Regions from separate parts of the Fundicoccus sp. Sow4_D5 genome, predicted to be linked through region 1. Evidence: riboswitches for the same ligand, from Rfam matches in the RefSeq annotation. Region 1 holds a riboswitch; each other region holds the start of a gene.
What was found. Region 1 has a riboswitch for cobalamin ahead of ACTQ45_RS11255 (methionine ABC transporter ATP-binding protein). Riboswitches for the same ligand answer to the same signal wherever they lie in the genome.

Region 1 (7,095 bases):
GGTGATTTTGTCGGCATGGATATGGCTCGGAAGTTTCTTCAAATGGGCTACACTAGATCTAGACGTTACGCCAATTATAAAGGTGGCCGAAAATATGATGAAAATGGCGACATAAAAGAAAGAATACTAGACGAAGAAAAAGCAAAGTCAGCCGCTATCTTTGAAGAGAAGTGGAAAATTGTCAGGGAAGATGAGGCGTATTTAAAGTTGAAGAAGGAACATCAGAAAAAGTATGGCTAAAAAGAAGTCATTCCTATGAAGCGAATGGTATAATAGAGAAAATAATTCTATCAAGGGAGGGGTAATAGATCATGGTCAAGGCATTTCGCTTATTTTTTGAAGATAAAAGTATTTGGCTTATTTTAGGAGGGAGCGTGCTCTTTTCTTTCATTTTAGCGATTGGTGTTATCCTGCTCGACACAAGGTCGATTAATGTGTTGGACTATTTCCCGACTGTTTTTCTAACGAGCGTCAATTTGGCCAAATCAATCTTGAGCCTGCTAGCGGGCTCCCTTTTTTCAGTGGCGACCTTCACGTTTGCGACGATGTTATCGGTCATTTCGTTCTATTCTTCTAATTTCAGCCCCCGGACGGTCGAGAATTTTCTCTTGCAGAAAACATCTATGCAAACTTTGGGGATTTTTCTTGGTGGTTTTATTTACTGTCTTTCCTCTTTGTTTTTTATGCGCAATTCAGAGGATGAATATTTAGTTATTTCGGCCTCCATTGCCTTATTGTATGCCCTTGCCTGCGTTTTTTACTTTATAAAGTTTGTTTATAATGTGGCGATATCCGTACAATTGGACCATCTTGTGACGAAATTGTACAAGGAGGCCGAGTCAGTTGCGGATGAAACGATTGATTACTTTCAAGAAATGCCTTTGTTTGATCATCTTCCTCAAATAGACACGCTACACATCTTCACAGTAAATGCTAACGAGAGTGGTTATGTTGAATATATTAATTTTAATCGACTAGTTGAACTGAGCAAGGAATTCAAAGGCACCATGGTACTACATTTAAGAATAGGAGAGTTTATTTCCACAAATCAGCCGGTCGTCGACTTATACACTAACCGAAAAGTTGAAGATGAATCACAGCTCCAAGCGGCAATAAACCGCACCCTAACTTATGAAGAAAAACCTTCTTCTATGTACGATCCAAATTTTGCTCGAGCTAAATTGATTGAAGTAGCTCTGAGGGCGGTTTCGCCAGGCATAAATGATCCTAATACCGCCATTTATATCTTAAACTACAAGGCTTTGTTGGATTCAAAATTTGCCAGTATACCAGGAAGGTTTGTGGTAATGGGCGAAGACACTGATGAGACATTTTCTTCGGGAGGTAACGTGATTTATGATTTCAATAATTTTCCAAAAGACTTATATGAAAGTTATTGGCAATTAATTCACTATATGAAGCAAGATATTTCTGGAGTGGTGGCACTGTTTGACTCTTTGTTGACAGTTGCTTATTCTGCACATCCGAAGAAGCTAAACTATATTAAGGATTACAGTAATTATCTGTTTAATCTAACGAGTCCCAATTTTACGGAAAGACTAGATATTCAAAATATCGAGGAACGCCAACAACGTATTCTAGGGATTAACCATCCTGAGTTAGAGGAATGAGCTTGAAACTGAAAACTAGCTGTGTTATTTTTCACTAAGACCTTTACATTTTGGCTGAAAGGTTTATTATATTCTTTGTAGTTCAAAACACAAAGAATGCCGGTTTAGCTCAGTTGGTAGAGCATCGCACTCGTAACGCGGAGGCCGTAGGTTCGATCCCTATAGCCGGCATCACATTAATTTAGAAGGTACATCGAGGTTTAAAACCTGAGATGTACCTTTTTCTGTCTAGTATTTCCCAAAACCAAATCGTCACACATCCATCAGTAAACTTGCAGGAGAAGAAGATGTCGCATTATAATGGAACAACCGTAAAGTAAATCCTAGTCAAAAAAAGAAAGTGAAAAATTGGAAGCAATAGTACAGAAAATCTTAGAGAAACTGAATCATCAAACATATGCTGCCAAAATGACAGCTTGTCACCCGCAAGCCCACCATTTGCCAGCTTTAAAACGAGACATTCAAATGATTCGAAATGGACTAGATTTTTATACCATCGAAACGGAGTATATGGCTAGCTCTTTAATTTCATCAAGCTATCCAATTAGTTTCATCGAGGGCATGAGCATTACATTTTTAGAGTTAGGCTTATTTGATCTATCGATTTATCTATACTGTGATAGCGAAACAGAGCTCAGAAGAAGGGAAAATCGTGATGTCATAGAGCGGGGCGTCAAACTGACTGATTTAAAAGAGTTCCACCCACAGCGGCGAATTCAGTATGAACGGTTTATGCACCCTTACAGCGAACACTTTGATGTCGTGATAAACACGTCTAACAACAATTTTGTGTTAGAAAAATTTGAGGTCTAGTGGTCAAGGTCATATGGTTGTGAAAAGGCAATTCCAACGCGCGATAAAACGTTACGGTGTCTGACACTATACTTTGAGTTAAAGGAATAGAATCAGAATGAATTTTTGCAGTCAAATAAAGTTGGGAGGATAAGCATGATGAGCAATAAAAGTGAGAAAATCAATCCAAAAAGCATCAAGCAAAAGAAAATAGAAGTAGTGGATGGCTACACAATCAAGTACCATGCAAGTGGCGAGACCATCTGGTCAAAAGGCAAAATAGTTGACGACCAACCAGAAGGCTATTGGGAATGGTACCGCATTGATGGCACCATTAAGCGTTCAGGCTACTTTGAAAAAGGAGACCCGGTGGGCGAATGGATTACCTATGATAGCAAAGGTGAACCATATAAAATCACCCAACGTGAAAAAAAGCGAGGCTGAAAGTTTATTCCAGCTCTCTTTCTATGTAAGACAATCTGTCTAATTGTGCTATTAACCTTACTTTATAGAAATCTAAATAACCTATGATTAGCTTAATGAATATGTTGCAATACTACATGTAGTGTTAATGGGTTTAAAATATAGTGTTACAATACAATATATAGTGCCTAATTATTTGGCGGCATCGCAATGCCTTAAAAGGGAATCCAGTTGAAAGCTGGAGCTGCCCCCGCAACTGTTAGTGTGGACGAATCAGTAAACCACTGTATCACCTAGCTGTAGGTTAGGAATACGGGAAGGGCTGTAGTAGGACGAAGCATGAGCCAGGAGACCTGCCAAATAATTTAGTTTCTATTTTTCGGGGATGGAAAAGAAGAAACGATGGAATTCTAATACAGACTCTCTATCGTTTTTTTGCCGTTCATCCATAGATGAGCGGTTTTTATTTGTAAGTAAATGCAGTATTTAGAGGAGGTACATATGTGATTGAATTACGTGATATAGATGTGATTTTTCATGACGATGATCGTGTCGTCACAGCGGTGAAAGATGTTTCGATGGCAGTCGAACAAGGCGAGATCTTTGGAATTGTTGGTTATAGTGGTGCGGGGAAAAGTACGTTAGTGCGGACGATTAACTTGTTACAAAGACCAACTAAAGGAACAGTCAATGTCAATGGACAGAATTTAATGGAGTTAGCACCTAAAGATTTAAGGGAAGCTCGTAAGAAAATTGGGATGATTTTTCAACATTTTAACTTAATGGAATCACGCACGATTTTTGAAAATGTCGCTTTCCCATTAAAAGGCAGCGGATTGAATAAGAAAGAAGTGGCTGCGAAAGTAGCTGAATTGCTCAGCTTAGTTGGTTTGAAAGAAAAAACCGATAATTTCCCTAGCCAATTATCAGGAGGTCAAAAGCAACGGGTTGCGATAGCGCGTGCCCTCGCCAATGATCCAGATGTCCTGTTGTGTGATGAAGCAACAAGCGCCTTGGACCCTGTAATAAAATAAAATTTAAGCTGCAACCTGATTCCGAAACTCCAATGGTGTCAGGTTGTTTAATTTAGATTGGAATCGTGTTTCGTTATAAAACCTGATGTAACTATCGATAGCTTCTACTAATTTTTCATAAGTCAGAAACTTTTTTAAATGGTAACATTCACATTTAAAATGGCTAAAGAAGCTTTCAATAGGCGCATTATCTAACACTTCACCTGTACGCGACATACTCCTAATATATCCTTGTTGTGTCGTAAATTGACGATATTCACCAGAAGTATATTGACTACCGCGATCGCTATGAATTAAAATGCCTGTTTCAGGTGCAACCTGAATTGCTTGATTTAAGGTATCCATCACTAAAACGGTATCATTTTTTAAGCTCACTTGATAGGCAATAATTGAGCCATCATAAAGGTCCTTTATTACACTTAGATACGCTTTCTGACTCATACCAAAGAAGAGATGAGTAATATCTGTGACCCATTTTTCATTGGGTCTATCTGCGCTAAATTCACGATTCAGTCGGTTGGGTTCTATATTACGATAACTCGCTTGAGCACTATACCCCTTTGCGCGGCGAATATGGGACTTCAAGCCCATTAATTGCATTAAGCGGCGAATCCTTTTCAAACTATAATTTCTTGAGTGATAACGATTAATATGTATCTGTACACGACGATAGCCAAAAATCCCCTCATATAATTGGAAGACCCATTCGATTTCAGCCATTAGCCAGGCATTTTCTTGATCTAGTACGGTTTCTTCACGATTTAGCCACTTATAGTAGCCGGAACGTGACACCTCTAATAAATTGCATAATAGGGTAATGGTACAGCCTGTTTCTTCGTGATGCATCTGAATCGCTTTAAACTTAGAATCGTTTCTTACTGCTGTGGCGGTTACCGCCTCCTTTCGATTTCTTTCAACTTTTTTATTAGACCATTCTCTGCTTCTAAATAGGTATTACGACGCTCCAACTCTTTGATTCTCAGTTGAAGAATCTCTTGTTCACTCAGCTTGGATTTCGACTCTAACGTACGGCCACGTCGATCAATTAATGCATCGGGGCCATGCGCTTGATATTTGCGAACCCATTGATAAACTTGCGAATAAGAAACGTTGTACAAATCAGCCATCTTCTGATAATTTTTATCTTCTGCCAGACAGTGTTGTGCAATTTCCAATCGTTCCTGGTGTGTTGTTTTACGCGCTTTAGTCATCGTCGATCTCCCTTTACTAATAGATTTTAAATCCTCACCATTAGTATACTGTTTAATCCACGTTCTTAACACTGAACCATCAGAGATGCCATATTTTTCACAGCATGCCTGTGAACTAAGGTGACCGAATAAATAAGCTTGAACAGCAGCATATTTAAGTTCGTTCGAATAATTCTTATGTGATTTAGATACTTTCAACCCTTCTAAGCCATCCAGTTGATATTTTCTAACCCAAGCTTCTATCGTTAAGGGATCGACTAAGTAGTCTCGTGCGACTTGACTGTAACTATGATATTCTTCAGTAACACGTCGAACTGCACTAACACGCTCCTCCAATGTATGTTTAGTTGTTCTTCCTGACATAGAAATAGCCCCCTATAAAAGTAGTAGAGTTTTTTTATTTCTCTGTCTACTTTATAGAGAGCATAGCAAAAACAATCAGTTCGATTCTCGATTTATTGAGAGAATTAAACGAAAAACTAGGTCTAACGATTGTCATTATTACGCATGAAATGTCAGTAGTAAAAGACTTATGCCATAAAGTGGCGGTCATGGAAGATGGTCGTATTCTGGAGCAAGGTACCATTATTGATATTTTCACCCAGCCAAAAGAACAACTAACAAAAGAGTTTATTGATACTGCAACCCATTTTGACCAAGAATTGGCTACCGTTTTACAACATCCAGAAACGCAGCAATTAAATCGCGATGGGATTCTCGCTCGCTTGAGTTATGTTGGGGTTAGCACAACCCAACCCTTAATCGCTACCTTGGTGAAAGACTTCGATGTGACGGTCAACATTATTTATGGTCATGTTGAAATTTTACAAAATACACCGGTTGGAAATTTACTAGTAGCTTTCTCCGGTGACAGCAATAATATCAAGCGGAGTGTCGCTTACTTACGTGAAAATAGCGTAACGGTCGATTCAGTCAGCGAACTGCTTGAAGAATACGTGACAAAGGAGGGATAACATGACACAACTCATTTTAAGTTTTAATAGTTTCATGGAAGAATGGCTGCCACACGCTTGGCCGCTACGTGATGGTTTTATCGAAGCGACCTGGGAAACATTGTATATGCTCGGTTTGACTATTGTGGCTGGGGGTACACTCGGCTTGATCTTAGGGGTGATTATTACAGTTACGGGACCTAATGGTATTTTACCCAATCAGGCGGTTTTTAAAATATTGGATGCTTTAATCAACGTCTTTCGTTCGATTCCATTCATCATTCTCTTAGCCTTATTAGTTAACGTGACTCGGCTCATAGTCGGCACGACCATTGGAGCAACAGCTGCTACGGTCCCGATTGTCATCGGAACGATTCCTTTCTTCGCCCGCCAAGTGGAGATTGCCCTCTTGGAAGTGGATCCCGGTGTGGTCGAAGCAGCTCAAGCGATGGGTTCAAGCCCATTTGATATCATTTACCGCGTTTATTTACGCGAAGGTTTGCCAGCACTTTTACGGGTGAGCGCCTCAACGGTAATCAACGTAATTGGTTTAACGGCCATGGCTGGTGCAGTTGGCGGGGGCGGCTTGGGAACGATGGCAATTGCCAGAGGATACCAACGTAGTCGAATGGACGTCATACTTGTTTCCACGGTTTTAATTTTAATTATTGTTTTCGTTAGTCAACTGATTTTTAACTGGTTGATTCGTAAAGTTGAACACTGACCATCAGCAATGCTATTGATTAATAACACTAAAACAACTAAAAAGGGGAAATTATAATGAAAAACTGGATTAAAAAATTAGGCGTAACGACATTAGCAGCAGGATTATTAGCAGGCTTCGGTGCAACGAGCGCTTTAGCACAAGAAACCGTAACCGTCGGAATCGTATCTGGACCAGCTGAAGAAATTTGGCAAATTGTGGTCGATGCAGCCGCTAAAGAAGATATCACGGTTGAATTAGAACTGTTCACCGACTATAACCAACCCAACGTTGCCTTACAAAATGGCTCATTAGACTTGAACGCGTTCCAACACGTAGCCTTTTTAG
Region 2 (7,095 bases), on a different contig from region 1:
GATTACTCGCTAGGAAAAAATAACCATAGCGGAGTATTTTGTAAAATTGGCTGTTGATAATGTTTTTATTGGTCACGTCATTTCCTTCTCTCTCGCATCTTGCCAGTCGCGTTGGTAGGCACCTGGGCTTTGCCCAACTAAGGCTTTGAATTTTTTAGAAAAATAGTCACTGTTGGCATAGCCAACCTTTTCTGCGATTTCATAGATCAAAAAGTTTTCATCTTGGATCAATTGTTTGGCAGCTTTTATTCGGACTTGATCCAAGTACATGCGGTAACTCATTTTGACTTCTGACCGGAATTTTTTTCCTAAATAAGAATGACTGTAATTTAATTCTTTGCCTAGCTCTTGCAGGGTTAAATTGAGGTGATAGTATTTATGAGTATAGTGCTTCATCTCGTCAACTATATCAAATCTTTCTTGTTGGATGACTAAGAGACGGCTAAAATCAATAAAGATCTCATTCAGAAATTCAAAAGTTTGTTGTAGTGAGCGCTCACTCAAAATGACAGAGATAATATAGCGTTTGTCACGCTCTTTCATTGGCTGATTGATATCTTCTTCAATTTCATCACAGTAAAAATTGAAGAGTTCGGCGATATCCGCCTTGATTTCTCGTTCTGTCCACTCATTTTTCTGATAGTAATACTCTATTTCGCTCAGGTAAGCACGAATTTTCTTTTTCCGATTTTGTTTAATCGCGTCGAGTAAATTCTGCTTCCAAACGACCTTTTCAAAGCCCACCGCTTTATTCTTGTTTTTCTCCGTTAAATCCTGTAGGTGCTTATGGGAAACAATTGGTAAGGTTGGGAAAATATAACGTTTCTCTTTTAACGCTTTAATTGATTGTTGTAATTGCGGTAATTCTTTAACATCTGTTGTTAATTGGCTGACAATGACATATATTTCTGGGTGCTTGGCTTGGAGGGCACTGCTTAATTGTTGGGTCATGCGGCTAATTTCACTGCTCGTTTGATCGGCCAGCAAAACATATTGCAAGCTACCATGACTAAAGCTGACAACTTTCCCAAATAAATGCTCATCAAAAATCGCCTCTAATTCTTGTGAGTTCACACCAAAGGCCTCATAATCACAGGCTAATAAACAATAGCTATCAAAGGCCATGCGGGTCATTAGCTCTTTATCACATTGTTCATTCAGAATAAAATGACGGACTCGTCTAGCATCGACATAGTTTTGATAGAGGGTTAAATTAGCTGCTTGTTTTTTCTTAAGTAAAATTTGTTGAGAAATTCTTTTCAGCGCATCGAGTAATTCATCTTCATCAACTGGTTTCAATAAGTAGTAGGCAACCCCTAAAGACATGGCTTCTTTTGCGTAAGTAAACTCTGAATAACCCGATAGAATAATAAATTCCCGGCGTAAGCCATTCTCACAGGCATAACGAACCATCTCTATGCCGTCCATTTCTGGCATTTGGACATCGGTTAAGACCACGTCTGGCTGATAGCGCTTCATCATTTCTATTCCCTCAAGGCCGTCGCTAGCTGAAGCGATGATTTCAAAACCTGCTGCTTGCCAATCGATAATATAGGCGAGTCCTTCGCGTACAATTGGCTCATCGTCTACAATTAAGACTGAATGCATCTTATTGCTCCCCTTTTTCATTTATTTTCTGTGGTAATAAAATAGTAACTTCTGTTCCTTTTCCTTCTTCGCTAGAAATAGTTAAGCCATAGTTCACACCGTAATAGTGTTGGATTCTCTGCTGAACGTTACTAATGCCAATCCGCTTGGCTTCCTTCTCATTTTTCAACAAGGCATGTAAGTCGGCCAATTTCTCTGCTGAAATGCCCCGACCATTATCTCGGATAACGATCGCTATATCTCGGTCTAATACAAGCACTTCAAGTGAGACTCTCACAGGGCCACTGACTTTTTCAACGCCATGAATAAAAGCATTTTCGATAATCGGTTGGATTAATAAGGGAAGAATCATATACTCTTTTGTCGTCTGTATGTGAATACGATAGGTCAGACGCTCACCTAGTCGTAATTTTTGAATTTGTAAATACATTTCGATAAAGGCCAAGTCTTCGTTCAATGTCATTTCTTCACGGTCGCGTTCAAGCGCTTTTCGCATCAGTTTACTTAATATTTTGACCGTTTCAGCAACTTCTGGGTCTTTATTTTTTAGCGCCTTCATGCGGATCATTTCTAAGGTGTTGTATAAAAAATGTGGATTAATCTGGCTGGCTAGCAATTTAAATTCGGCATCTTTTTTGACAAGTTGCCAATTTTTCTGATCAATTTCATACTGGTAACCTTCTTCTAATAAGGTCTGAAGACTTCCCATCGTTGTTCGTAGTTCTTGGTAAATATCCGTAATTTCATCATTACCAGTCAAATTGTTTGGTATATCAAAATCACCGTGAGACACTTTGGTCATACTTTCTTTTAGGAGTAAAACGCGGCGATTAAAGTGCTGAATAAAGCGCGTTAAAATCAATAGGGATATCAAGAAGACAAAACCAATAATTAAATAACCGGTCACTAAAACGCGGTTCGCCTCTCGGGTTATGCTGATGGTCGGCACCGTCCCAACGATTTCAAAGTGAGAAATCAAGGATTTATTCAAAGGAACGGGTTGTACCGTAAAGGTGAGTTGATTACCAGTCCCTTGGATACTTTCTTCCTCACTATTCGCGTGATTCAAGTCAATTCGGTCACCTTCTAAAGCCAATAAGCGGTAATAATCAGAGACTTCTTCTGGCGACTCGGGACTCGTGTAGTTAAAAATTAAATTATTATCCAATGTTAAAAAAGTACTGTTACCTGAGTTGGCTAGCATTTGATTGATTTCATCGGTCGACACTGCAATGGTTACCACACCAATAAACTGATTGTTTCGAAAGACTGAGCGCGTCAGATTTAAATTTTTTTCCCTAGTGATGGGATCTTCAATCATGCGCCAGACGATTTGTCCACGTTTTTCGATCGTATCTTGATACCAAGCTGTTGAAGTAATAGCCGGGGTGACTGGATGGAAGCCGACACTACTCAAGAGGGTAGGATTATCCGTATAAAAACGTAAATAATCTATTTCGGGATAATATTTTATATAGTCAGAAAACTGACTATAAGTTTCATAGGTTTGCACAACGTCATAGATATTCTGAAACTGGGTCCCGACAATTTGAGCAAGTCGCTCATCTTGGTAAATCCAGTCAGAGACGCGGATGATCAATTCAAAGGTTCTGATTAAATCATTCGTTGTCCGAATGGTATTCTGTTCGATTTCTTCAATTTTCGTATCGATCTGATTCGAGCGGATTTCAACACTGATATAATAGCCTACCAGAATAATGGGAATAAAAAGCAGCCCTACATAAATCAAGTAGAGTCGCTTCTTAATTGTATTCATTTGAAAAAATTGTTTAATTTTCACTATGCTTCAACCCCTGATTGTGCTGCTTTTTACCATGAATGAGCCATCCGTTAAAGTATATACTTTAATGTATCCGTTAACAACATTGTGCCTGATTTTTTTTCTTTTGTAAAGATTGACTCATTCGTTATACCTTTGAGAAAACAAAAAGCACCCATTGAAAGCCTATGCGTCAATGAGTGCTTTTGATGATGGATTTTTCCTACACGACCTTTCGGCCAGTCATTATGAGTTGGTCTGATTGGTCCTGTTGTCTTTAATTGAACGACAAGCCACTGTGCTTTTTAATTAAGGGTACCAGAATTGGTTCCAAGATTAAGAAGAAGGCAGCATTTCCAGCAGCATGTAATAGATCAAAGGATAGGCCTTGTAAATAATAGACCCAGAAATTAGCAATGCCGAATAATCTAGTATCGATTATCGAAATAACAAAGCCGTACAGCAAACCTGTCAGAAAAGCAAAAGCAATAAACAGGCCACGTTTCAGTAGTGGCTTTAGGCGGCTTGAACGGTAGACTGGTCGCAAACAACCCGTCACTAATATAACGACTGTAAACGCAATAAATTGTGACATTGTCCAAGGACCCATCCCTAGAAACATATTGGATAGTAACAAGGACAATAAAGCGACAACCAGCCCGTCAACAGTCCCCATCACTAGCGCAATCAGTAAGAGAATCGTCGTCATTGGCTGAACATTAGGGATAAATTGGAAGAGCAAGCGCCCAACATGACTCATGGCGGTTAGGGCAGCTAAGACAGCAATTCTTTGAACGCTAAAGTATTTTCTTGGTTTTATTCGAAGGCCTCTAGTTTCCATTCAATTAAGTCACCTGCTTGTAATTCAGTTTCTGCCGCACCGGTTTCGCCCATTGCACCGTTGACATCAAACATCCACCATTTGCCTGCATCTTCATCTTGTTCTACGCCATTAATGGCTGAGATAAAGCCGCCGTCTTCTGTGATAGCATAATGTTCTTTCATCACATCTAATAACAGTGCACCTTCTTCGACTTCGACTACTTGTTCACCGTCTGTAATTAATTCGCCATCTTCCGTTACGGACACTGTGACCTCAACTAAGTCAGCATCTGTTTCTGAACTCGCAAGCTCTGAGCTGACCTCGCTTTCAACGACACTTGTCGATGTGTCAGCTGACGTGTCAACCTGGGGTTCTGCAACCTCTTGACCACAAGCTGCCAAGACAAAAGATGCTGATAAAAGTAATAACCATTTTTTCATAAATAATTCCTCCTTAGTAAACTTAAGCTTTGATAGAAGCCAATTATTTGCTAAAACAGCGACACAAGCAGAGCTACCTGAGATGTTTTTCATCCGGTCTAGAAAAAACAGCCATACCTTGTATGCAAAAAAACAGCCTATGTACCCCTACATAGACTGCTGCACGATTCTATTCTGCCTCGGAATAGTCATCGCAAAAATTAGCGAACTGAAAGAAAGATCTGACTACATGTTGTCACATGATTACAGTGGCGGGACCGTGTTGGAATTGAACCAAACTTCCATCTTTCAGCTGTCTTTGAACGGTAATTCTATCTCAATTTATCTTAGGCCAAACGCAAGTTTATTTCAAGTCTTGACAGAAAGAAGTAAGGAAAATTTAACAGCTACTTCAAGCTTGCCACTTGATGCTGAGTGTTTGAACGAGGCCCAATAAAGCGAACAGGATATTGCCTAGTAAGCTAAGTAAAACGATGCCCGCATACAAGGCAATATAATCCGATTTGAACCAACTCGTCATAATAAAATAGCCCAAACCCCACTGGGTGACATAATTTTCTACGAAAAATAACGTTGCCATGCTTGTCCCTAATGTTAATTTTAAGGCCGTCAATAATTCTGGTGCCACACATGGTAAAATAATATACCTCAAAGTCTGCCAAGCATTAAAGCCAAATTGCCGGGCTTGTTGCAAGTAACTTTTTGGCAAATATTTGACTGTATCACGCAAAGGAATGTAAATATAAAACGCTGCTACTGCAATCATTAAGGCGACTTTTGACAGCTCACCTAAGCCTAATAACAGTAAAAAGACTGGCAAGAAGGCCACCCGTGGGACAGGATAAAACAAATAGACGATTGGCGTTAACAAACGATCAACAAGTGAGAAACTGCCTGCCAGTAAACCTAATGAGGCACCCAAGAATAAGGAGCCCGCTACTGACCATAAAATCCGCCATAAGCTAGCTTGAATATGTAGCCACAAGCTCCCGTCAAGCGACTCGTGCCACAAATACTCAAATACAAGCCAAGGATTCGGTACGATAAATGCCTCCAACACACGGTAAGCGCCATACCAGACAAGCAGGACCATACAACTAGCATAAACTTTAGACTGCATTTGTTTCATCGCTGATCGCCTCCCAAAAGTTGTCGTAGTAACAATTGTTGCTCAAAATAATGGGCCTGTTGCCGGTAATTCTCACTGGCAGCTAAGGGATTCTGCAAACTTTTTATGACGCTGGCTTCTTCCATCACCCACACATTCTGTCCAAGAAAAGCCGCTTCCTCGATACTATGCGTGACCCAAACAATCGTTAGATGGTGTTTCTTTTGCAAACTGACCAGTAAGTCTTGAATTTTTTCTTTCGTAAAAGCGTCTAAGGCAGAGGTCGGTTCGTCCAAAAATAAATAGCTTGCCTCCTTGGCTAGTAATTGCCCTAAGGCCACTCTTTGTTGCTGTCCGCCACTAATTTGGTGAGGATACTTTTGCAGAAGTGACTGAAGCTCCAAAGTCTGCGCCAGTTCTTTGACACGCTCGCTTTGTTCTTTGCGTGTTAACTTTAAGGCCTGCAAGGCTAATCGTAGATTTTTCTCAACCGTATGCCATGGAAATAATTGATAATTTTGAAAGAGCAACCCTACCTCACTGCTTGTTAAATTCGGCTCAAGGCTGCCCGAAGTCAATGGTTGCCAACCCGCAAGTACACGCAATAAACTTGACTTCCCACAGCCAGAGGGTCCGATAATCACGGTCGTCTGATGCCGCTTGATCTCGACCGTGACGTCGTCTAAAATCACGGTCGAACCACTGACTAGTCTTAGGGAATCAGCTTTAATCATGGCTTACATAGTCCTCAACAACTAACTCATCATAGGGCACCGTAATGTCTTGATCCAACAACTGTTCTAACCAAACGCGAGCTGCTTCAACAGTTTCTTCACTCGGCAAGCGAGTTAGATGATAAGTTGGTAGCACCAATAAGTCTTGGATGCTTTCATCTAAACCAATGCGTTCAAGCAACAAAGCCTTGACCGCTTCTTCCTGTCCTTCCATCGCTAAAACAGCCGCATTATAGGCTTGATGGAAGGCAGCCACTTTGTCGGCTTCTTCACTTAAGGTCGCTTGATTGAAAATCATCACATTCGGAGAAAAATCGTCCGATTCACTCACTAACAATTTCTCCAAGCCTTGGGCTTGCGCATTTGACGCCATCGGCTCTGGCAGAACCGCCATGTCCAATTCCCCGGCCAATAACATCTGAATTCTTAACGGAACTTCTGCAATAAACTGTTTATCCAACGCATAATCGCTTAAAAATAAATCGGCCACATAATTCGTGACACTGATTTCCATCAAGCCAATGCTGACGTCTTTTCCGCCATCATACTTGGGTGACACGACCACAGGAAAGACCCCGTCCGTACTGGTCGTAATCGCACCC
Region 3 (7,095 bases), on a different contig from region 1:
CTCATCCACTTCGAAAATTCGTTCGAGCCCAATGAATTCAAGTGAATTATTCAGTCGATTTTTAATAAATTCTTCTACTGTATAGCGCGGAATAAAATCCAATTCCCCATCTTCAAAGATCCAATTCAAAACCTCGTGTTCTGAAATATATGCGTCGCGACATAACTCATAAATATCTCGAGCCATCTCTTCATCAAACCACTGGGGTTGCTCATTGCGAATCGTGTTAATGAGATCAATCCCAAACTCCCCATGAAGCTGTTCTTCCTTAGAAGTCGCTTCAATCACATTGGATATTCCACTAAACAGATTTTTGTGTTTATTGAATGCCATAATTATTAGAAATTGGCTGAATAAAGAAATATGTTCAATGAAAGCCGAAAATAATAAAATTGCGATCGTGTAATCCCGGTTGCTACCATTTCTGGCATAATCATTATGTTTCTTCAAATAGTTAACGCGATGGTCAAGTGCAGGTATTTCTTCAATTCGTTCGAATTCACTATTAAGACCTAATAGTTCTAATAGATGGGCATAAGCGTCACTATGATGGACTTCGGATTCTGCAAAGGTAAAGCCAACATTCGCAAGTTCTGGTTTAGGGAGACGCTTATACAAATCCCCCCAGAATTCTTTAACATCTACTTCAATTTGGGCAATGGCTAGCATAGAATTCTTTATCGCGGTCCGCTCATGTGGCTGGACATTAATTTTATAATCATGAATATCACTCGTATAGTTGTATTCCGTATGCAGCCAGTAGGAGTGTTGAATCGCTTCTTTGTATAACGCTAATTCTGGATACTCAAAGGGTTTCAGATTCTTTCGGCCTTTAAAAATATCTGGCTTCCGTTCTTCAATTCGCTCATGGCGATAAAGTATATAAGCCTTGGCGGTCTTAGTAAACAGGTTCAACATGAGCTTTTCTTCGACTAAGTCTTGGATCGTTTCTACATCGAGCGATTCTTGATCAATCCCGTTAATAATATTCTGTGTCACACTTTCGATATTTTCTTCTGTCATTTCTTTAGTTTCATTATTAGCTTTAGTGATCGCGATTTTAATTTTTTCTCTATCAAACTCTACGATATCACCCGTACGTTTTATGACTGTTTTGATCATTGTCTGCTCCTTTATAAGTAATCTAATATATCAATAAACTCACTATATTTAATGAATTCATCATCAATCCTTATGCGTGGTAAAGATGTCATACCACGTGATTGAAGTAATTCAAGGGCTGGTTCATTATGACTGACATTCACTTCACTATAAGTAACTTTTTTCATACCTAACCACTGCTTAAGTAGCTGGCACTGACCACAACCATCTTTGGTGTATAGCTCGACTTTCTTCATGCTGGCCTCCTCTAAAATTTATTACAGGATATTCCTCCAGAAGTTCCTGCACAATTTTAGCCAATAAAAAAAGACTATGTACAGAAAGCTCCCAGGCCTTTGTCATAATCTTCAAACTTTAAAAAGGACACAAAATGTCCAAAATAAGCAAACAGATATAAACAAATGTTACAAAACCCTGAGATGTAACAATTATTGTTCATAGATGGAGATCTGACTTGCCATTAAATAATGGCTCACAGTAGCATAGGGACTGTGCTGGATTTACACCAGCTTCACCTTAATCTAGATTTACTGCAAGTCTATTTGACCAACACTGAAATAATTGATTATCTAGACAAGTAAGCAAGAGAAAAACCCGAGATTACATCATCGTAATCTCGGGTTTTTCTAATTTTTAAATTTATTTCTGTCAGTTACTTTATCCGCATCATCATTTTAAGATCTGTATTAATCACGAACGCCCTACCTTTGTACTGATTTTATCATGCTTTACAAACTCGCATCGTGTGCTTCAACAAATAAGTGATAAGGACATGGAAATTTACCTGACCAAATATTACTTACTTAAACTTTCGCTTATAATCGCACTCTTTATCTCACTGTCATACTCCAACAGATAATTTCTATCATCTAGATAAATCATGATATGCCTGTCTGGAATCTTCTCTTGAAATTGCAGTTTAGTCCGCTTGCGACTCGCGAATGAAGGTCGCATCATATTCGGGAATTCCATTAGTGTCACTAACGAATCGTTCGACGGTCATCGTCAAGTCATATTTCTCTCGCAAGGCAATGATTTCATCCATCATCGGGGACTGGTGATGCGCATCGAGTGATGATTGCTTAGCCCATGCATCGATTAAAAGAATTGTTTCTGGTTGGCCAAGTGGCGTGAAGTACTCATAGCGTAAGTTGCCTGTTTGTTGACGAATCCGATCAACTAGTCCTTTTTCTTTCATCTCACGGGCAAATTGCTGGGCCTTATCTGCTTTTCCAGTGTAATAAATATTGATGCTTATCATACTCAAACTCCTTTCTGTAGAATAATTATTCTCCGTTCTGAGATAGAACTTCTTTGAAAAAATTTTTTAGAACAAATACGACTCACTATCCCGCGTTGCCGTAAGATTGTGAGTCGCATTCTAGCATTTGATTAAATAGTTTCGCCGTTTGAGGCAATCACTTGCTTGTACCATTCAAATGATTTTTTCTTCGTACGGTTCAAGCTACCATTACCTGCATCATCGCGGTCCACATAAACGAAGCCATAACGTTTCGACATTTCGCCTGTCGAAGCAGACACTAGATCAATCGGTGCCCAACTCGTGTAGCCCATTAAGTCAACACCATCCAATGTCACAGCATCCCTCATAGCACTGATGTGATCGCGTAGATAATTAATACGGTAATCATCTGCAACATAGCCATTCTCGTCCGGTTTATCAATGGCACCTAAACCATTTTCAACAACGAAAAGTGGTTTTTGGTAGCGGTCATAGATTTCGTTCATCGTCGTACGCAAGCCCAAGGGATCAATTGGCCAACCCCACTCACTGACTTTCAAATACTGATTCTTCTGACCTACAATAATATTACCCGAGGCTTTTTCATGTGCATCAACATTATCCGGATGGACTGACATATTCGACGTGTAATATGAGAAGGTAATGTAATCGACCGTGTTTTCTTTCAATAGTTCCTTGTCGCCCTCTTCAAACGGAATTACAATACCTTCGCGCTCAAAAGATTTAAGGGCATAAGCTGGGTAGGCACCTCGTGCTTGCACGTCCACGAAGAAATAGTTATTGCGGTTATCCTGCTGGGCTTGGAAAACATCTTTAGGATTGGGTGAAGCTGGATAGAATGTCCCTGCCGCCAACATACTGCCTACCCTAATGTTTGGATCAATCTCGCGAGCAATCTTCGTTGCGAGTGCACTTGCGACCAGTTCATGGTGAATCGCTGAGTATTTCGCTTGCTTTTCATTCTCGCCAGGTTCGAACGTTAGACCCGCACCCATAAATGGTAAATGAAGAATAATGTTAATCTCATTAAAGGTAATCCAGTAACGGACTAGACCTTTGTAACGTGTGAATAAAGCGCGTACTAAGTTCGCATAAAAATCCACAACTTGACGGTTTTTCCACCCACCATATTCTTTAATTAAATGAATTGGCATATCAAAGTGAGTAATAGTCACTAAAGGCTCGATGTTATGCTTCTTCAGTTCTTTGAAAACATTCTCGTAAAACTTTAGTCCTTCTTCGTTTGGCTCAGCTTCATCTCCCATAGGGAAAATTCGGCTCCAAGCAATACTCATTCTGAACACTTTAAAGCCCATTTCAGCATAAAGAGCGATATCTTCCTTATAGCGGTGGTAGAAATCCACACCAACTTTTGCTGGATAGTGATGTGCCTCATCAAAGGCTAAGTGAAGTTTTTTACCTAAGCCAATTGGGAAACGGTCCTCGCCGTGTGGCATGACATCGACGTTCGCCAAGCCGCGTCCACCTTCATTGTAGCCACCTTCGTACTGGTTAGCAGCTGTAGCGCCACCCCATAGAAAATCTTTTGGAAAGCCCATTAATTATTCCTCCTATTATAAGTGAGAGTTTGTCTTGATTGGTTAATTAGTCATTTACTCAGCGTCGTATAAACTTGCCCCATTCGTGCCGATCACTTCTTTATACCAGTTGAAAGATTTTTTCTTATAACGCTTCAAGCTACCTTCTCCATCATCATTGCGGTCAACATAGATAAAGCCGTAACGTTTAGACATTTGAGCGGTTGACATGGATACAAAGTCAATCGGTCCCCAAGAAGTATAACCAAGCAATTCTACGCCATCTTCAATTGCTTCGCCAACTTGTTGTAAGTGAGCTTTCAAGTAAGCAATTCGGTAATCGTCTTCAACGGTAAAGCTACCTGCGCCATCTTCAATCAGTACATCTTTGGCACCTAAGCCATTCTCAACAATGAAGAGTGGCAATTGATATCGATCCCAGAAATCATTTAAAACAAGGCGTAGGCCAATTGGGTCAATTTGCCAGCCCCACTCTGAAGAGTCTAAGTATGGATTTTCTAACCCTCGGAAAATATTGCCTTCACCACTCTGATAAGTTTCAGGATCATGAGCTTGAACTAATGAGACGTAATAAGAGAATGAAATGAAGTCGACCGTATGTTCTTTTAAGATTGCGGCATCATTTTCACCAAATTTAATTTCAATGCCTTGTTCGCGCAAATGACGTTTTAAATAACCTGGGTATTCGCCACGAACATGGATATCTGTAAAGGCATAGTTCTCATTCATAAAGTCTCTAACCGCTAGTTGGTCTTTAGGCTTTGGCGTCATTGGGTAAGTTGGCATCGAAATGACCATACAACCGACTTGCATCTCAGGATTAATCTCTTTAGCAATTTTAGTAGCTGCTGCAGAGGCAACTAATTGGTTATGAGCCGCTTGCCATTTATCAGCTAAAGTAACTTCCATTTCCTCTGGAAAAATAGCTCCGTTAGCTGGTGCGCTTATGATTGAATTAACTTCATTAAATGTTAACCAATATTTTACTTTATCTTGATAACGTTCAAAGACTGTCCGAGCATATGTTTCAAAGAAGCCAATCACTTTACGGTCAATCCAACCACGATAGTTACGAGCTAAATTCAGAGGTGGTTCATAATGCGACAAGGTCACTAATGGCTCCATGCCATGCTTATGCAGTTCATCAAACAAATCATCATAGAATTGTAGTCCTTCTTCGTTTGGTTGGGCGTCGTCACCGTTTGGATAAATTCTTGACCAAGAAATCGATAGGCGGAAGACTTTGAAGCCCATTTGTGCCATTAAAGCTATATCTTCTTTGTAACGATGGTAGAAATCAATTCCTTTTAATTTTAAGTTCTCTTCTGTTGGTTCTAGAGTGGGTGCTGTCATTAAGCCTTTTGGCATCACATCTTGCACACTCAGTCCACGCCCACCCTCGTTATAAGCGCCTTCTAATTGGTTTGCGGCTGTAGCCCCTCCCCATAAGAAATTTTCTGGAAATTTTGGTGTTGTCATAATATATTTGCTCCCTTCAATTCTAAGTAACTAAATTAAACCAAAGTGTTTAAACGCATTATATAAACCATCATCTGAAACTGCATCCGTCACGTAGTCAGCCATGGCTTTTATTTCTTCGCCACCACTAGCTACCGCAACTCCAACTTCAGCATACTCCAACATTGGAATGTCCACTTTGGCATCCCCTACCGCCATTGTATGTTTAGGATTTAACTTATGATGGCTTTCTAAAAATTCTAAAGCTGTCCGTTTATTTATCCCGCCACGCGCCACATCACCGAACAAGGCATGCTCACCTTTACCACCCCAAGAATTCACTTGAAAATCAGCAAAGTATTCCGTCGCATCTAAGTAGTCTTGATAAGTATTTAAGATAAACGATATTTTATTGACATCCTCACGTACAGGCTCTGTACCGTAAATCATATAGGGGAAGGCGTCATCCACTGAGAATGTTTCATCCGTTTCCACACCTTTACCTTCAACATAAGCACGCATGGTTTCTTTGCCACGTTTTTTAAAATTAGTCGAAGCATACAGTCCTGAATTGGCTTCTACATAATATTCCAAGCCTCTTTCATGAAGCCAGTCGACAATCTTTTTGACATCCTCGACTGGAATTGCTAAATGCATTAACGCTTCATTATTTGCCTCAATATAGTTTCCGTTACCTCCAACATAGCCATCTAAGCCGATGCCTAAAATTTCTTCGTACATTTCTGCTTTAGACCGTCCGGTCACCGCATACACCTTATGCCCGTTAGCACGAGCCTCTTTAATTGCTTGCACAGCAGATGCCGGCAGATGGTTATTATAATCAACTAACGTTCCATCCACATCGATAAATATATACCAATTTTCATTCATGTAAACATGCCCCTTTCAAATAGACTTTCCCTTAACTCTAAGTTAACTGAAATGCGATGCCAATTTCAATCAAACTGCCGTAATTATTCACTTTGACACAGCGATTCTAGGAATACACAGTGTTTTTGTGTATAATGAACACAAATCAATACACTTTATGTGTACAGGAGGGCTTATGTTAATAATTGAGCACTTAAGAGCCATGACTTTTTCAGACGCAGAAAATCAAATTGCAGATTATCTCATCCGACACCCACATGAATTAGACCAATTGACGACGCAAAATTTAGCAAGCTTTACACACACGAACCCCAACTCTGTGATTCGCTTAGCCAAGAAACTTGGCTTTGATGGCTGGACGAGTCTTCGCACGGAATACCAAAAGGAATGGCAATACCTCAACAGCCACTTCAATGTCATTGACGCCAATATTCCTTTCGATCACACAGACGATGTCATTACCATCATGCACAAATTAGCCCAACTCGAACAGAATACGATTTCAGATACCGTGAGCTTAGTTGAAAGAGAGTCCCTTGTTAAAGCTCAGAAGCTTCTACTCGACGCTAAGCAAATTATTATCTTTGCTTCACTGACGAATGCTAAAATCGCGACGGACTTTGTGACTAAAATGCGACGGATTGGTATGCCGGTCACCCTTTCGAGTGAATTCGATATCAGTGTCTATGAAGCCTACAATGCCAGCCCAGATACGTGTGGCTTGATTATTTCTTATACTGGAGAAAACGCGACTTATGTGCATTGCGGGAAGTTCCTGAAGCAAAAAGGTGCCAGAATACT

Region 2: it holds a riboswitch for cobalamin, as region 1 does, so the genes downstream of both, ACTQ45_RS04785 (DUF4430 domain-containing protein) here and ACTQ45_RS11255 (methionine ABC transporter ATP-binding protein) in region 1, are expected to answer to the same signal.
Region 3: it holds a riboswitch for cobalamin, as region 1 does, so the genes downstream of both, ACTQ45_RS09980 (glutaredoxin family protein) here and ACTQ45_RS11255 (methionine ABC transporter ATP-binding protein) in region 1, are expected to answer to the same signal.

The regions. Positions count from the first base shown of each region.
Region 1 is NZ_JBQKLF010000010.1:109,905-116,999, reverse strand. Features, by position in the region: gene ACTQ45_RS11280 (DUF4385 domain-containing protein) at 1-240, shown strand, start outside; gene ACTQ45_RS11275 (DUF2254 domain-containing protein) at 312-1,631, shown strand; tRNA gene ACTQ45_RS11270 (tRNA-Thr) at 1,730-1,802, shown strand; gene ACTQ45_RS11265 (phosphoribulokinase) at 1,980-2,444, shown strand; gene ACTQ45_RS11260 (hypothetical protein) at 2,580-2,867, shown strand; cobalamin riboswitch at 3,027-3,221, shown strand; partial or broken gene ACTQ45_RS11255 (methionine ABC transporter ATP-binding protein) at 3,350-3,868, shown strand; one part of gene ACTQ45_RS11250 (IS3 family transposase) at 3,884-4,806, opposite strand; one part of gene ACTQ45_RS11250 (IS3 family transposase) at 4,806-5,454, opposite strand; gene ACTQ45_RS11245 (NIL domain-containing protein) at 5,550-6,065, shown strand; gene ACTQ45_RS11240 (methionine ABC transporter permease) at 6,067-6,768, shown strand; gene ACTQ45_RS11235 (MetQ/NlpA family ABC transporter substrate-binding protein) at 6,825-7,095, shown strand, end outside.
Region 2 is NZ_JBQKLF010000002.1:90,126-97,220, reverse strand. Features, by position in the region: gene ACTQ45_RS04805 (DUF624 domain-containing protein) at 1-76, opposite strand, end outside; gene ACTQ45_RS04800 (response regulator transcription factor) at 73-1,608, opposite strand; gene ACTQ45_RS04795 (cache domain-containing sensor histidine kinase) at 1,610-3,409, opposite strand; gene ACTQ45_RS04790 (ECF transporter S component) at 3,666-4,229, opposite strand; gene ACTQ45_RS04785 (DUF4430 domain-containing protein) at 4,205-4,651, opposite strand; adenosylcobalamin (AdoCbl) riboswitch at 4,811-4,962, opposite strand; gene ACTQ45_RS04780 (ABC transporter permease) at 5,043-5,780, opposite strand; gene ACTQ45_RS04775 (ABC transporter ATP-binding protein) at 5,777-6,493, opposite strand; gene ACTQ45_RS04770 (ABC transporter substrate-binding protein) at 6,486-7,095, opposite strand, start outside.
Region 3 is NZ_JBQKLF010000008.1:108,804-115,898, forward strand. Features, by position in the region: gene ACTQ45_RS09975 (ribonucleotide-diphosphate reductase subunit beta) at 1-1,122, opposite strand, end outside; gene ACTQ45_RS09980 (glutaredoxin family protein) at 1,134-1,358, opposite strand; adenosylcobalamin (AdoCbl) riboswitch at 1,517-1,659, opposite strand; gene ACTQ45_RS09985 (putative quinol monooxygenase) at 2,042-2,383, opposite strand; gene ACTQ45_RS09990 (6-phospho-beta-glucosidase) at 2,515-3,945, opposite strand; gene ACTQ45_RS09995 (glycoside hydrolase family 1 protein) at 4,000-5,424, opposite strand; gene ACTQ45_RS10000 (HAD family hydrolase) at 5,455-6,294, opposite strand; gene ACTQ45_RS10005 (MurR/RpiR family transcriptional regulator) at 6,470-7,095, shown strand, end outside.